3 regions of the Pantoea sp. sgz302252 genome follow, and region 1 is predicted to be linked to each of the others. Evidence: riboswitches for the same ligand, from Rfam matches in the RefSeq annotation. Region 1 holds a riboswitch; each other region holds the start of a gene.
What was found. Region 1 has a riboswitch for thiamine pyrophosphate ahead of thiB (thiamine ABC transporter substrate binding subunit). Riboswitches for the same ligand answer to the same signal wherever they lie in the genome.
Positions count from the first base shown of each region.

Region 1 (5,433 bases):
AGCTGTCGGCATACTCGCGTGCCAACGCAAACAGCTGCGGCATCGCAGTATTGGCAAGCGAAGCCAACAAAACGCCGCAGGTAATCAGCGTCAGATAATGACGATTAAAGGCGAACAACAGCGCGTTACCGACCGCCATCAGGCAGCAGAACATGATCAGCTTGCGGCGGTCGCCTTTATTATCTGAACGCTTCGCCAGCCCAAGGCTAACCGCAATCCCGGCGATGGCGTTCACGGTATAAAACAAGCCAACCCAAAACGGCTGAACGCCCACTTCCCGGCTGAGAAACAGGCTTAGCGTCGGTGCCTGCAACGCCCCCGCGACACCCACCATAAACGCCACCAGCATAAAAGCGGCATACACCCCGTTGAGGCGGCGCCCCATCGTCATCAGCCAGAGCATGAGTCATCCTTAAGCGCGAAGAGGAAACGAAAAAAGCCAGCAGAACAGTTCTGCTGGCGGGTGATTTTACACCAATACTCAGTCACACATGATTAGGTAAGGCAGTGAAATCAAGAAGCCGGGTTTGTAACTTCCCACTGCATCAGTTCTTCGAGCATTTTCAGGCGCTTTCCTGCGACCAGGCGGGCCAGCCATGACGCTCCCTGCGTTGCCAAAAAGTACTGACGGTAAAACTGACGGACAGATGGCTTGTTCATCATCACCTCCTCACTTCATCGGGAGTGATTATTGGCTTAATATAGGGATTAATAAATTGCTGAGTTTTCGCCAGGAGTTCCCCTTTTATGTCCTCGGGCCGTCTGCAACAACAATTCATCCGTCTCTGGCAATGCTGCGACGGTAAATCTCAGGACACCACGCTCAATGAGCTGGCGGAATTGCTGAGCTGTTCCCGCCGCCATATGCGTACGCTTTTGAACACCATGGAAGAACGAGGCTGGTTGAAATGGCAGGCGGAAGCCGGGCGTGGCAAGCGCTCACACCTGACGTTTCTCTATACCGGGCTGGCGCTGCAACAACAGCGTGCGGAAGATTTGCTGGAGCAGGATCGAATCGACCAGCTGGTGCAACTGGTCGGCGATAAAGCCGCCGTGCGGCAAATGTTAGTGTCACATCTGGGGCGCAGTTTTCGCCAGGGTCGGCATATTCTGCGGGTGCTTTACTATCGTCCGATGCGCAATTTACTGCCCGGCACCCCGCTACGCCGCTCTGAAACCCATATGGCACGCCAGATTTTTAGCGCCCTGACCCGCATAAATGAGGAAAATGGGGAACTGGAAGCGGACATTGCGCACCATTGGCAGCAAATTTCCCCTTTACACTGGCGCTTCTATCTTCGGCCTGGCATTCATTTTCATCATGGTCGCGAGCTGGAGATGGAAGACGTCATCGCCTCACTTGAGCGAATCAACACCCTGCCGCTTTACGCGCATATCGCGCAAATCAGTTCACCGACCGCCTGGACGCTGGATATTCAGCTGTCACGTCCTGACCGCTGGCTGCCATGGTTGCTAGGACATATTCCTGCGATGATCCTGCCGCAGGAATGGGAAACACTGGGAAATTTCGCCTCCATGCCGGTGGGTACAGGCCCCTACGCGGTGGCACGTAACAACGAAAACCAGTTAAAAATCCATGCCTTCGATGATTTTTTCGGTTTTCGGGCGCTGATTGACGAAGTGAATGTCTGGGTGCTGCCGGACATTGGCGAAGAGGTCACCTGTGGCCTGACGCTGGAAGGCCCGGCGGGCGGCGAAAAAGCCGTAGAAAGCCGTCTGGAAGAAGGGTGCTATTACCTGCTGTTCGATGCCCGAAGCCAGAAAGGGTTGTCGGACGAGGTTCGCGATTGGGTCAGCCAGATCCTTTCCCCGGCCAATTTGCTCTATCACGCTGACGAGCAGTATCAGGGCTACTGGTTCCCGGCGTACGGCTTGCTGCCTCGCTGGCATCACGCTCGTCCCGGCAAAGGGGATAAACCCGCAGGGCTGGAAACGCTGACCCTCACCTACTATCGCGAACATCTGGAACATAAAAATATCGCGCGCATCATGAGCCGCCTGCTGGCTGAACATCAGGTAAAACTCGTCATTCAGGAAGTGGATTACGACGAATGGCACCGTGGCGAGGCGCAAAGCGATATGTGGCTAAACAGCGCTAACTTCACGCTGCCGCTCGATTTCTCGCTGTTTTCCCATTTGTTTGAAGTGCCGTTGATCCAGCACTGTATTTCGCTGGACTGGCAGCAGGCGGCGAGCGAATGGCAATCCGGCGAAATGAATCTGGCGAACTGGTGCCAGCAACTCATCACCCAACGCGCCGTCGTGCCGCTCATTCACCACTGGTTGATGATTCAGGGTCAACGCAGTATGCGCGGCCTGCGGATGAACACCCTGGGCTGGTTTGACTTCAAATCTGCGTGGTTTGCCCCGCCCGATCCGTGATCTCTTCGCATGATTGCTTTTCGGAATGTCACAAACTCATTACAATAGCGCCGTTCTCAACGGGGTGCTGCGTTCTGCAAAGAGCGCGTGCTGAGAAAATACCCGTCGAACCTGATCCGGATAACGCCGGCGAAGGGATTTGAGGCTGACTCAAAATCCTTTGCCACCCCTAATTTTTGAGGTGCAAAGTGCTAAAGAAACTCCTGCCGTTACTGGCGCTCGTGAGCCTGCCTGTGTTCGCGAAACCTGTTCTCACCGTCTATACCTACGACTCTTTCTCTGCCGACTGGGGCCCAGGACCGGCGGTCAAAAAAGCCTTTGAAGCAGACTGCAACTGTGAGCTGAAATACGTGGCGCTGGAAGATGGCGTGTCGCTGCTCAACCGTCTGCGTATGGAAGGCAAAAACAGCAAGGCTGACATCGTGCTTGGCCTGGACAACAACCTGCTGGAAGCGGCGACGCAAACTAAGTTGTTCGCTAAAAGCGGCGTATCGCCTGAAGGGATGATGGTGCCTGGCGGCTGGAAAAACGATACGTTTGTGCCGTTCGACTATGGCTATTTCGCCTTTGTGTATGACAAAAACAAACTGAAGAACCCGCCGAAAAGCCTGAAGGATTTGGTCGAAAGCCCGCAGAAATGGCGTGTTATCTATGAAGATCCGCGTACCAGCACACCGGGTCTCGGCCTGCTGCTGTGGATGCAAAAAGTGTATGGCGATAAAGCGCCAGAAGCGTGGCAGAAACTGGCGGCTAAAACCGTTACCGTCACCAAAGGCTGGAGCGAAGCTTATGGTCTGTTCCTGAAAGGGGAAAGCGACCTGGTGCTGAGCTACACCACTTCTCCGGCCTATCACATCATCGAAGAGAAGAAAGACAACTACGCCGCGGCTGACTTTGCGGAAGGGCACTATCTGCAGGTCGAAGTCGCCGCACGCACCGCCTCCAGCAAACAGCCAGAACTGGCCGAAAAATTCCTGAAATTTATGGTCAGCCCGGCCTTCCAGAAAGCCATCCCGACCGGCAACTGGATGTATCCTGTCACCCAGGTCGAACTGCCTGCTGGCTTCAACGGTCTGGTGAAACCGAAAACGACACTGGAATATACCCCGCAGCAGGTAGCCACTGACCGACAGAACTGGATTGCTGAATGGCAACGCGCCGTCAGCCAGTAATTGCCGGCTGGCTAATGCCAGGCCTGACGGTCGCCATCATGATGGTGGCCGTCGCGTTGGCGGCCTTCCTTGCGCTGTGGTTTAACGCTCCGGCAGGAAGCTGGCGTGATTTTCTGCACGACAGCTATCTGTGGCATGTCGTGCGCTTCTCTTTCTGGCAGGCCTTTTTGTCGGCTTTGCTGTCGGTTATCCCGGCCATTTTTTTGGCCCGCTCGCTTTACCGCCGTCGTTTTCCTGGGCGCCTAATCCTGCTGCGCCTGTGCGCGATGACGCTGATCCTGCCGGTACTGGTCGCCGTGTTTGGCATTCTCAGCGTCTATGGCCGTCAGGGCTGGCTGGCGCACCTCTTTCACGCCGTAGGCTGGGATTGGACGTTTTCGCCGTATGGCCTGCAAGGCATTCTTCTGGCACATGTCTTCTTTAATATGCCGATGGCGACTCGCCTGCTTCTGCAGGCGCTGGAGCAAATCCCCAGCGAGCAGCGTCAGTTAGCCGCACAGCTTGGTATGCGCGGTTACACCTTCTTTCGCTTTGTTGAGTGGCCCTGGATGCGGCGGCAAATTCCCGCTGTAGCCGCCCTGATTTTCATGCTGTGTTTTGCGAGTTTCGCCACAGTCCTTTCGCTCGGCGGCGGCCCGCAGGCGACCACCATTGAGCTCGCTATCTATCAGGCGCTCAGTTTTGATTACGATCCTGGTCGCGCCGCGATGCTGGCGATTGTCCAGATGCTTTGCTGTCTGAGTTTAATGCTAATCAGCCAGCGCCTGAGCAAATCCATAGCCCCAGGCAATACTCAACACGCCGACTGGCGCGATCCGGAAGACAAGTTGCTCAGCCAGATTGCCGACACGCTGCTGATCGGCTTTTCCCTGCTGTTGCTTCTGCCGCCGCTGCTGGCGGTTATTGTGGATGGTCTCAACCAAAACCTGCCCGAGGTGCTCAGCCAGCCCGTTCTCTGGCGGGCTATCTGGACCTCGCTGCGCATTGCGATTTGCGCAGGCATGCTGTGTCTGGTGTTGACCGTGATGTTGCTGTGGAGCAGCCGTGAGCTACGAGCGAGGCAGCAAAATCTTGCCGGGCAAGCACTGGAACTGAGCGGCATGCTGATCCTCGCGATGCCGGGGATCGTGCTGGCGACAGGTTTCTTTTTGCTGCTCAACAACAGCACTGGCTTGCCCACCTCAGCCGACGGCATCGTGATTTTCACTAATGCGCTGATGGCCATTCCGTATGCATTGAAAGTGCTGGAAAGCCCAATGCGGGATGCAACAACGCGCTACAGCCAGCTTTGCCAGTCTTTGGGAATACAAGGACTGACTCGCTTTCGGGTCGTGGAAATGCGGGCGCTGAAAAGGCCGTTGGCACAGGCGATGGCGTTTGCCTGCGTATTATCAATGGGTGATTTTGGCGTTGTCGCGTTGTTCGGCAATGAAGATTTCCGCACCCTGCCGTTCTATCTTTATCAGCAGATTGGAGCCTACCGCAGCCAGGACGGTGCCGTGACCGCGTTTATTCTGCTGATGCTCTGTTTCCTGTTATTCACCGTGATTGAAAAACTTCCGGGCCGCCATGCTAAAACTCAATGATGTTACCTGGCTTTACGAGCACCTGCCGATGCGCTTCACGCTCACCGCCAGACAAGGGGAGCAGATTGCCGTGCTTGGCCCAAGTGGCGCAGGGAAAAGTACGCTACTCAATTTGATTGCCGGTTTTCTGACGCCTGCCAGCGGGTCGATTTTTATCGAAAATCAGCCGCATACCGACACGCCTCCTTCTAAGCGCCCTGTGTCGATGCTGTTTCAGGAAAATAATCTTTTCAGTCATTTAACCGTGCGGCAAAACATCGGATTGGGTATGC
Region 1 covers NZ_JBLFJW010000002.1:255,232-260,664, reverse strand. Annotated here, with positions in the region: gene ACLW56_RS02910 (sugar efflux transporter) at 1-403, opposite strand, end outside; gene sgrT (glucose uptake inhibitor SgrT) at 514-660, opposite strand; gene sgrR (HTH-type transcriptional regulator SgrR) at 748-2,403, shown strand; TPP riboswitch at 2,454-2,559, shown strand; gene thiB (thiamine ABC transporter substrate binding subunit) at 2,592-3,575, shown strand; gene thiP (thiamine/thiamine pyrophosphate ABC transporter permease ThiP) at 3,551-5,161, shown strand; gene thiQ (thiamine ABC transporter ATP-binding protein ThiQ) at 5,145-5,433, shown strand, end outside.

Region 2 (5,433 bases), on a different contig from region 1:
CATGAGTGGTGCCAGCGCGCCAGCTTCAGCAGAAAGCGGTTCGAACTTGCCGCATAACCGTTTTTTCGCCACGCCAATAGTCGGCACGTCCACCAGCAAACCAAAATGGCTGGCAACCCCCAGACGTCGTGGATGAGAGATACCGTGACCATCCACGAACAGCAAGTCGGGTTTACGGGAGAGTTTATCCCACGCGGCAAGCAGCGCAGGATATTCACGAAAAGAGAGGAAACCGGGGATATACGGCATGGTGGTGGGAATGCGGGCGATTTGATATTCCACCAGTTTGAGGCTCGGGAATTCAAGCAACACCATCGCCGCGCGAGTAATTTCGCCCTCGTTTTCAAACCCAACATCTGCGCCACCGATCAGCAGCGGCGGATCCTGAATCAAGCGATCTTCGCGGATCACTGAAGACGCTAACGCCCGCTGTTGCTCCCGAAGATCTGCCAGATCCATGCCGTGTCCTTACTGGTGATAGTGCGCCGACAGACGATGAACGGCTTCAACAAACGCGCCCGCGTGTGCTGGCGGCACATCCTGATGAATACCGTGACCAAGATTGAAGACATGGCCTTCGCCCTCACCAAATCCGGCCAGAATAGTCGCCACTTCTTCCTCAATGCGTGCTGGTTGAGCGTAAAGCATCGACGGATCCATGTTGCCCTGAAGTGCCACTTTATGGCCTACGCGGCGACGCGCATCGGCGATATCGGTTGTCCAGTCCAGACCCAGCGCATCGCAGCCCGTTTCGGCCATCGCTTCCAGCCATTGCCCACCGCCTTTAGTAAACAGCGTCACAGGCACCCGGCGACCTTCATTTTCACGCAGCAGGCCGTCGATGATTTTATGCATATAGTAGAGAGAGAACTGCTGATAATCGCGCCCGGTAAGCACTCCTCCCCAGGTATCGAAAATCATGACCGACTGCGCGCCCGCGCGAATTTGCGCGTTGAGGTAGAGCGTGACGCTCTTCGCCAGCTTATCGAGCAGCAGATGCAGTGCCTGCGGATCGGCGTACATCATTTTTTTGATGACGGTAAACGCCTTGCTGCTACCACCTTCCACCATATAGGTCGCAAGCGTCCATGGGCTGCCAGAGAAACCAATCAACGGCACTTCGCCCTTCAATTCACGGCGAATGGTACGAACCGCATTCATCACATAGCCCAGTTCCTGTTCAGGATCGGGAACAGGGAGCTTTTCGATATCGGCTTTGGTTTTCAACGGCGAGGTAAAGCGTGGGCCTTCACCGGATTCAAAATAGAGGCCAAGGCCCATTGCATCAGGGATGGTCAGAATGTCCGAGAAGAGGATCGCCGCATCCAGCGGGTAACGGCGCAGCGGCTGGAGCGTCACTTCACAGGCCAGCTCGGCATTTTTGCACAGCGACATAAAATCGCCAGCTTCAGCGCGGGTGGCTTTGTACTCCGGCAAATAACGGCCTGCTTGCCTCATCATCCAGACGGGGGTGACATCAACAGGCTGGCGCAGCAGCGCACGCAGATAACGATCGTTCTTCAGTTCGGTCATGGTTGCAGTTCCTTAATGCGTCAGGCGCTCAGTGTACCATCACTCGTGGTCTGCCCGACACATCGCGACCGTATCTTCAATCAGGCGGCGCGCCACAGTACCCGGCGGCGGTAACAGCGGCAGCGAGTCATAGCGATACCAGTTCGCCTCCAAGAGCTCTTTCGGGTCGATAACAATATCGCCGCTGTCATAGTCGGCCATAAAAGCGGTCATCAAAGATTGCGGGAAAGGCCACGGTTGCGAAGTCACATAACGCAGGTTTTTTACCCGAATCCCACTCTCTTCCATCACTTCGCGAGCTACCGCCTGCTCGAGGGTTTCCCCAACTTCAACGAAGCCCGCCAACACAGTATGCACACCGTTGCGATGGCGAGTGTGTTGCGCCAGCAGGATCGAATCATCCCGACGAATCGCCACAATGATGCAAGGCGCTATCTGCGGGTAATAACGCTCACGGCAATGACTGCAAAGCATGGCCCATTCGGTTTTACTTGGGTGCATGGTGTGCCCGCAGTAACCGCAGAATTTATGCGAACGATAAAACTCCGCTAACTGCACGCCACGCCCTGCAAGCTGGAATAAGCCAACATCCTGATCAAGTACTTGCCGAACAGTGCCCAACTCATGACGACGCGCCTCCTGAACCAGCCAGACAGGTTCGCCCTGCCATTCACCGATTTGCATGGCGTGCTTGCCGGTAAGATCGAAACTTTCCGCCTCGCCGTGCGGAATTTCCCCACCCGGCAGCCATAATTTCTGTTCGTGGCTGACTATCCACCAGCCTCGATCTAATTTTTCAATTATACGATCCATATCTATTGCACTACCTTCGCTTCACTGGCACTTTGTTAACAGTGTTTTTACATTTTTTGGGTGAGCCGTTTTACACTTCAACTTGCGGAGTCAATCATGCTAAACCAGTTAGAAAGCCTGACAGAGCGCGTTGGCGGCAGCCATCATCTGGTCGATCAGTGGCTACAGGTTCGTAAGCAGTTGCTCGTCGCTTACTACAATCTGGTTGGCATTAAGCCTGGTAAAGGATCGTTTACGCGTCTCAATGAGAAAGCACTGGACGATTTTTGTCAGCGTCTGGTGGATTACCTCTCAGCCGGTCACTTCAGTATTTATGAACGCATTGTCGGCGAATTGGAAGGTGAAAACCCACTTTTAGCCGCCACAAAACTGTATCCGCAACTGGAAGGCAACACGCAACAGATTATGGATCTGTATGATTCCAGCCTGGAAACTGCCATTGATGACGACAACTGCATGGAGTTCCAGCAGGCGTTATCGATGCTGGGCGAAGCCCTCGCCGCCCGCTTCACGCTGGAAGACAGCCTGATTGCGCTGGCACTGGATAACAAACTCAACGGCAGCGCCAATGATGAAAATCAGATTGCGCGCCCGGCTTGAGTTCTTAAGCGTTAACGAGTAATTTACAACCTTCACCTCGTCGGTTGACGAGGGTTTATCTTGTCGGAGTGCCCATTTGGGCTGAGACCGTTAATTCGGGATCCGCGGAACCTGATCAGGCTAATACCTGCGAAGGGAACAAGAGTCAATCTGCTGTTGTATCGCCTTCCCGGCGATCTTCTCTCTTGCTTCATCCGTCGTCTGACAAGCCATATCCTTACTTTACTGGAATGTGCTATGTCTACACTCAAACTGTCCCGCCGCGAACAACGCGCGCAAGCTCAACACTTTATCGATACCCTCGAAGGGACCGCCTTCCCCAATTCTCAACGTATTTACCTCAACGGCTACCGTGAAGATATTCGCGTCCCCATGCGTGAAATCCAGCTCAGCCCAACGCTAACGGGTGGCACCAAAGAGCAGCCTCAATTCGAAGAAAACGAAGCCGTGCCGGTGTATGACACTTCCGGCCCGTATGGCGATCCAGCCATCGCGATTAACGTGCAGCAGGGCCTGGCAAAACTGCGCCAGCCATGGATTGATGCGCGTGCCGATAGCGAAGCGCTGGACGAACGCAGTTCCGCTTACACCAAAGAGCGTCTTGCCGATGATGGCCTGGATGAGCTGCGCTTCACCGGGCTGTTAACACCAAAGCGTGCCAAATCAGGGAAGCGCGTCACCCAGTTACACTATGCCCGGCAGGGGATCGTCACGCCAGAAATGGAGTTCATCGCGATTCGTGAAAACATGGGCCGCGAACGCATTCGTAGCGAAGTACTTCGCCACCAGCACCCAGGAGAAGGGTTCGGCGCACGCCTGCCAGAGAACATCACGCCTGAATTTGTGCGTGACGAAGTTGCCGCCGGGCGAGCGATTATTCCTGCCAACATCAACCATCCTGAATCTGAACCGATGATTATCGGCCGTAACTTCCTCGTTAAGGTCAACGCCAATATCGGTAATTCGGCGGTCACTTCTTCCATCGAAGAGGAAGTAGAAAAACTGGTGTGGTCCACGCGCTGGGGCGCAGACACCGTCATGGACCTTTCTACCGGGCGCTATATCCACGAAACGCGCGAGTGGATCTTGCGTAACAGCCCGGTGCCGATCGGCACAGTTCCGATCTACCAGGCATTAGAGAAAGTGAACGGGATCGCCGAAGATCTGACCTGGGAAGCGTTCCGCGATACGCTGCTGGAACAAGCTGAACAAGGCGTGGACTACTTCACCATTCACGCGGGCGTGCTGCTACGTTATGTTCCCATGACCGCCAAACGCCTGACCGGGATTGTGTCCCGCGGCGGCTCCATCATGGCGAAATGGTGCCTCTCCCATCATCAGGAAAACTTCCTCTACGAACACTTCCGCGAGATTTGCGAAATCTGCGCCGCCTATGACGTGTCGCTGTCGTTGGGTGATGGTCTGCGTCCGGGCTCTATTCAGGATGCGAATGATGAAGCCCAATTTGCCGAACTGCATACCCTGGGTGAACTCACCAAAATCGCCTGGGAATACGACGTGCAGGTGATGATTGAAGGCCCGGGCCATGTGCCGATGCAGATGATCCACCGCAACATGACCGAAGAGCTTGAGCACTGCCACGAAGCGCCGTTCTACACCCTCGGCCCATTGACCACTGATATCGCTCCGGGCTACGACCATTTCACTTCTGGTATTGGCGCGGCGATGATCGGCTGGTTTGGCTGCGCGATGCTGTGCTATGTCACACCCAAAGAGCACCTCGGCTTGCCGAATAAAGAAGATGTGAAACAGGGGCTGATTACCTACAAAATCGCCGCGCACGCCGCAGATTTGGCAAAAGGCCACCCCGGCGCGCAAATACGCGATAACGCTATGTCAAAAGCACGCTTCGAATTCCGTTGGGAAGACCAGTTCAATCTGGCGCTCGATCCGTTTACCGCCCGCGCTTATCACGATGAAACGCTGCCGCAAGAATCAGGCAAAGTCGCTCATTTCTGTTCAATGTGCGGCCCTAAATTCTGCTCAATGAAAATCACCCAGGAAGTCCGTGACTACGCGGCAAAGCAAGCCATCGACGCGGGCATGAGTGATATGTCGAACAGCTTCCGCGCCAAAGGTGGTGAAATTTATCTGCGCAAGGAGGAAGCCTGATGTATCAGCCAGATTTTCCGCCCGTGCCGTTTCGCCTTGGCCTCTACCCGGTGGTAGATAGCGTTGCGTGGCTTGAGCGTCTGCTCGAAGCCGGAGTGCGTACCCTTCAGTTGCGCATAAAAGACAAACGCGACGAGGAGGTGGAAGCCGATGTCATTGCTGCCATTAAGCTTGGCCGCAGATACAACGCTCGTCTGTTTATCAATGATTATTGGCGACTGGCAATTAAGCACCGGGCTTACGGCGTGCATCTGGGGCAAGAAGACCTGGAGGTCACTGACCTGAAAGCCATTCGTGAGGCCGGACTACGCCTTGGTGTTTCTACTCATGACAATATGGAAATCGAGGTGGCGC
Region 2 covers NZ_JBLFJW010000044.1:5,426-10,858, forward strand. Annotated here, with positions in the region: gene nfi (deoxyribonuclease V) at 1-459, opposite strand, end outside; gene hemE (uroporphyrinogen decarboxylase) at 469-1,533, opposite strand; gene nudC (NAD(+) diphosphatase) at 1,573-2,346, opposite strand; gene rsd (sigma D regulator) at 2,443-2,946, shown strand; TPP riboswitch at 3,001-3,101, shown strand; gene thiC (phosphomethylpyrimidine synthase ThiC) at 3,184-5,079, shown strand; gene thiE (thiamine phosphate synthase) at 5,079-5,433, shown strand, end outside.
Region 2: another riboswitch for thiamine pyrophosphate. It lies ahead of thiC (phosphomethylpyrimidine synthase ThiC); the one in region 1 lies ahead of thiB (thiamine ABC transporter substrate binding subunit).

Region 3 (5,433 bases), on a different contig from region 1:
ACCGCTGGCAGAGGCAGTCATTCTGGGGAATGCGGTGGCGAGCTGGGTGGTCAGCCACCGGGGCGGCGACTGCGCCCCGACAGCGGAAGAACTACTCCTCGCACACAAAAACGTATAAATCACTGCGGCAGTAGCTGATGCTGTACTCAATCGGCCGCTGCTGCTGGTCCAGCGCCACCTGCTTAATGACCAACACCGGGATTTTGTCATCCATTTTAATGTGCGACTGAAACTCAGCGTCCGGCATCCGGGCGCTGACGCGTGAGCGAGTACGCTGCGGGAAAATGTGCTGGCTGCGGAAATAGTCATACAACGAAATACCGATGGCGTCCGCGTCCGCAATCAGGTGCGCGGGCACCCAGGACTCCTCAATCGACACCGCCTCTTCATCCACATAACGAATACGTTTCAGCAGAAATACGTCACTTTTCGGCGTGAGCGACAGCTGCTCAGCCACATCCTGAGGACACTCCACCACACGTTTGTTGACCCAAAGCGTGTCGGGCTTTTTGCCGCGTAATACCACCTGCTGGGAAAAACCGCGCGCTTCTTTCAGCGAATACTCAAAGATGTTGTTGATCTGCGTGCCGTAGCCGCGCGCGCGAGTCACCACGCCTTCGTCTTCCAGCGTCTGCATCGCCTTACGCACCGTAATGCGAGACACGCCGGTCAGTTTGCTGAGATCGCGCTCGCCGGGCAAAATATTGCCATGCTCCAGCCAGCCGCTGCGAACCGCATTTTTGACCGTTTCGGCAAATTTCAGGTACAGCGGCGTGTTATCCGTGGCGGCAATGCGCTCGGTCAGTTGAGCAATAAGCCGGGTATGCGCTTGTTCCATCTCGGGTAATCCTTGCTGACAGTGTCAGCCAGTATACTACCACCACGCGTGGAAATGATGCACCGGCCCAATCCCCTTTCCGACTTCCAGTGAATCTGCTTGCGCCAGCGCAGCCGACAACCACCGTTTCGCCTCTGGCACGGTTTCGAGCCAACTGCCACAACGCGGTTTGAGCGCTGCCAACGCCGCCGAAAGCGTACAGCCGGTGCCGTGGGTGTTTTTAGTCTGTACGCGCGGGGCGGTGAAGCGATACTCACCTTCAGCCGTAAACAGCCAGTCCGGGCTTTCTGCCTCTGTCAGATGACCGCCTTTCATCAACACCGCCTCACAACCCAACGCCACTAAAGCGCGACCTTGTTCCAGCATTTCCTGTTCATTACGCGCATGGGGCGCATCGAGCAGCGCCGCCGCTTCAGGCAGATTAGGGGTGATTAAAGAAACCTGTGGCAACAGGCGCTTACGCAACGTATCAACAGCGGAAACGGAGAGCAGCGGATCGCCACTTTTTGCCAGCATTACGGTATCAAGCACGACGTTTTTAATCTGATAGCGAGCCAGACGTTCCGCCACGGCTTCAACAATATCCGTTTCTGCGAGCATGCCGATTTTGGTCGAATCGATGCGCACATCGCTAAACACCGAATCAAGCTGAGCGGCCACAAAGTCAGGCTCAATGCGATAGACCGATTGTACGCCCTGCGTGTTCTGCGCCACCAGCGCGGTGATCACCGAACAACCATACGCCCCAAGCGCCGAGAACGTTTTAAGATCGGCCTGAATCCCGGCGCCGCCGCTTGGATCTGTGCCCGCAATGGTGAGTGCATTAATACGTTTCATACGTTGCCCTCCGCCCACAGCGCATCCAGAAAAGCCGCCACAAAACTGCCTGGGCCTTTACTGTTCTCCGCCGCCACTTTCCCCGCTTGCTTCATCATTCCACAGACCGCCGCGACGTTATCCAGACGATCGCCTGGCAACGCACAACTGGCAGCAACTGCCGCAGAGAGCGCGCATCCGGTTCCGACAACTTTGGTCATGATGATATCGCCGCCCGTGACCATCACGGTTCGGCGTCCGTCGGTCACGTAATCAACTTCCCCGGTCACAACAACCAGAGTGGATATCTGACGCGCCAGCGCCTGTGCAGCAGGCAAAGCGGCACTGGCCGTGTCGGTGGTATCCATACCGCGACCGCCCTGGCTCATACCCGCCAGCGCGTTGATTTCAGAGGCATTCCCGCGAATCACCGCAGGCCGGAGCGGCAGCAGTTGCTGGCAGAATTCCGTGCGTAGCGCGATAGCGCCAACGCCCACCGGGTCCAACACCCAGGGCTTATTCTCCGCATTGGCGCTTTCGACAGCGGCCCGCATCGCGACGGCACGTTCCTGAGTGTGCGTCCCGACGTTAATCAGCAACGCGTCAGCAATGGCAGCAAATTGCGGCGCTTCAGCTTTATCGATAACCATGGCTGGAGAAGCCCCCAGCGCCAGCAATACATTGGCGGAAAAAGTTTGCACCACGTCATTGGTCATGCAGTGAACGAGCGGCGAAAAACGCCGAAATAGAAGAGAAGTGTGCGCGATTTGCGCCGAAGATAGCAGGTCAGGTTGCATAGTGCGCTCCTGCCAGACGGTGAAGAAGCGATACCCTGCGTGGGTCTCTGACTTCCCTACGCTGGCATTATCCAGATCAGGTGGTACGGGTATTTCTCAGCCCATCAGCGATGGGGCACCCCGAGTCATTTGATGAAGAATAAATCATCGTCTCATAGACTAAAGAAAGAAGCTTGTTAACACAAGAACGTCTGATCGTAATGAAATTCCAATTTTCTTCACCTTAACGTACTTGTTTCATATTAAGATGAAAACTCCGGATACTTACTTTACTCTACGATAATAGATAAAATTAGTTGAGCTTCACCACTGGATTACCCCTAAAACTATTTATGACATTATTCATGTTATTATTTGAAGTATATAAAGGCACGCCGCCTATTTTAATGTATTTATTACTATTTTGTTTGGTGTAAACCATGTTACCGCTGTCGGAATCCATAGTTGAATAGATATAAGTTTTAAACTCACCATAACCATTAATATCCACATAAATAAGCTTATCCTGAAATGCATACATTTGTACAAATTCACCATTGGCATAGGTAAGGTAGCTATCCCCTCCTTTTCTGGTTACATTGGCAATGTCGCGGGCATTAGCCTCCTTAAATTCTTCAGCTATCTCGGTCAGATTTGTCGATGCAGAATCATCAGTAAATGTGTCACTGCCATTGAGAATAATATGGTGAGCATTAATCTCTTCGAACCGCAAAGAGTTTCCATTTACATTTTTATAAAGATCATCAGAAACATGCTGCAATTTCCCATAAACACTATCAGTGATTGCTCCATCACTCATCACGATGATATCGCGCTTAACACTTTTCCCGGTGGCATTACTGATCATACCATATTTAAATGAGAATCTCCGGACAACTGTAGGAATTTCAGACTTCATATTTGGGGTGGTATTATTATTATCGGGAATGGGAATTCCCGCATTGGTAGATTCGGTACTGATGGTTGTTGGTGGAGCATAAGTACTGGCAACCACGGAATCACTCTGTCTGTCTTTACCGATGACTACTACCGTCACCATACCAGCAATGAAAGCCGACACGCAATATCCGATAATATTTTTATCTTTCCTTATTGAATTTTTCTCTTGCATCTCAAGAATAATTTTTACGTTTTCCCTATTACTGGTTTCTAAGTGAGAATTTTCTTCACGTAGTTTTTTTGCCGTGAGCAGCTCATTATATTTTAGTACCAATTCTTGTTCTCTCTGTTTGTTATCACTAAGAGAATTACCAAATACTTGTTCGATTTTAACCTTCCCATGCTGCATAAGCGTATATGCTTGCCGGAAAGCGGTCGTTGCTTCTTCTTTATTTCTGTTATTAAAGGCCAGCATCAGTATTTTTCGAATTTTATCAATATTAACCATTGCTATTATCCTTAATACATCATCACATCATTATCGCGTAATCTTCCATTTAATCGTAAATAGTTAAAAATAAAAACTAAAATCTATTTTAATTCTGAAGGTGATATAAAGATACTCGTAATTAATTTTCGATCCAAGCTATAGTAATTATAAACCAAAGAAATATTGTTTTTAATGTAAGTATTAGCATGTGTCGAATTTTTTATTTTCATGACGGCCTCGCTTTTTATTTTTTCTGCATCTGAAAAAGTCGGTGCGACATCATTATAATTAACCGCCACATCATAATTAAAAATAAAGGCATTTTTATCTATATCATAATCACAGCTATTAACACTGGTGACCCCATCAATTTTTGTATCTATTTTTCCACCGCAGTTCTTTTGCATAGCACTTTTTATATTTTCTTTTGCACTGTGCTCCTGATAGCTGGATGTAACATTTTTGGCGTCTACCACCAAAGATTTAACAAAAATGACAACAATTATGCACAATAAAGCAATTGCACCCTTTTTAATTTTTGTTAACATTTTCAGACTCTCTAGAATAAAAATAACACGACCCTACACTATTCATCGCGAGAGTCAATACAGTGAAAAATTCATAATAGATAAAACATTCGGTAAGTAACTAAATCGTTATACTTTTTGCCTGACCACGTTTCCCTCCAGGAAAGGGGCTGACGGCTTCCATAAAATGGTGGATTTTTTTCTGAATCGCCACGGGTTTAACAGATACCTCAGAGCCATTTAAGATGGCTTAAAGAGAGGTGCCCATGAGCGGTAAGCGTTATCCCGAAGAGTTTAAAATTAAAGCGGTAAAACAGGTTGTTGATCGTGACCATTCTATTTCCAGCGTGGCAACACGTCTCGTGTGTTAGTCGCCTGAAATCCTGAAACACGGACAGTAAAAGGTTGCGCCCTAAATCTGAAGGCACCGCAATCTGCAATGTCCCACGCACTTCATCTTCCGGTGCCTGAATTTTTTGCAGACCGGCCTGCAATGTTTCCAGCATTTGCGTGGCGTAAGGGAGCCAGGTTTCACCTTCCGGCGTTAAGCGCAGGCTTCGCGTCGAACGCGCGAATAGCCTGATGTTGAGCTGAGTTTCAAGGCGCTTGATCGCTGCGCTCACCTGAGCTGGCGCAAAACCGGCTTCTCGTGCCGCCACGCTGAAGCTGCCCAGTGCCGCTGCACGCACAAACACTGTCAGACCTTCCAGTCTGAGCATTTTCTTCTCCCGTCGTTAACACCTGATAGTGTAAACCGGATTCATCGGAATCGTCTCAAAAAGCCCCTTCAGCGCCGTAAAGATGAGCGTATTTCGGGGTTTGCTTACACTTTTTTGCTTGCAAGACACTTGCCAGCAGGCCGCTGCATCAGGAATGATACGGGGCGGCGAATTTTAGTCCAGGCTATCGATTGAAAGACTGTGTGGAGAAGGTAATGCGTAAAACAAAAATAATGCTTCTGGGCGTACTGCTGGCGACAGCAGGTGCGGTATCGGCTGCACCCGCAACGGTGTCAACTTCCGGGATTCAGGAATATGAACTGAAAGACTTTATTGCGGATTTCACCCATTTCAACATCGGTGATGC
Region 3 covers NZ_JBLFJW010000003.1:59,075-64,507, forward strand. Annotated here, with positions in the region: gene ACLW56_RS03415 (PfkB family carbohydrate kinase) at 1-118, shown strand, start outside; gene ACLW56_RS03420 (GntR family transcriptional regulator) at 92-838, opposite strand; gene thiD (bifunctional hydroxymethylpyrimidine kinase/phosphomethylpyrimidine kinase) at 875-1,675, opposite strand; gene thiM (hydroxyethylthiazole kinase) at 1,672-2,451, opposite strand; TPP riboswitch at 2,488-2,584, opposite strand; gene ACLW56_RS03435 (DUF2786 domain-containing protein) at 2,744-3,838, opposite strand; gene ACLW56_RS03440 (hypothetical protein) at 3,922-4,368, opposite strand; partial or broken gene ACLW56_RS03445 (transposase) at 4,608-4,709, shown strand; partial or broken gene ACLW56_RS03450 (LysR family transcriptional regulator) at 4,719-5,066, opposite strand; gene ACLW56_RS03455 (RcnB family protein) at 5,282-5,433, shown strand, end outside.
Region 3: another riboswitch for thiamine pyrophosphate. It lies ahead of thiM (hydroxyethylthiazole kinase); the one in region 1 lies ahead of thiB (thiamine ABC transporter substrate binding subunit).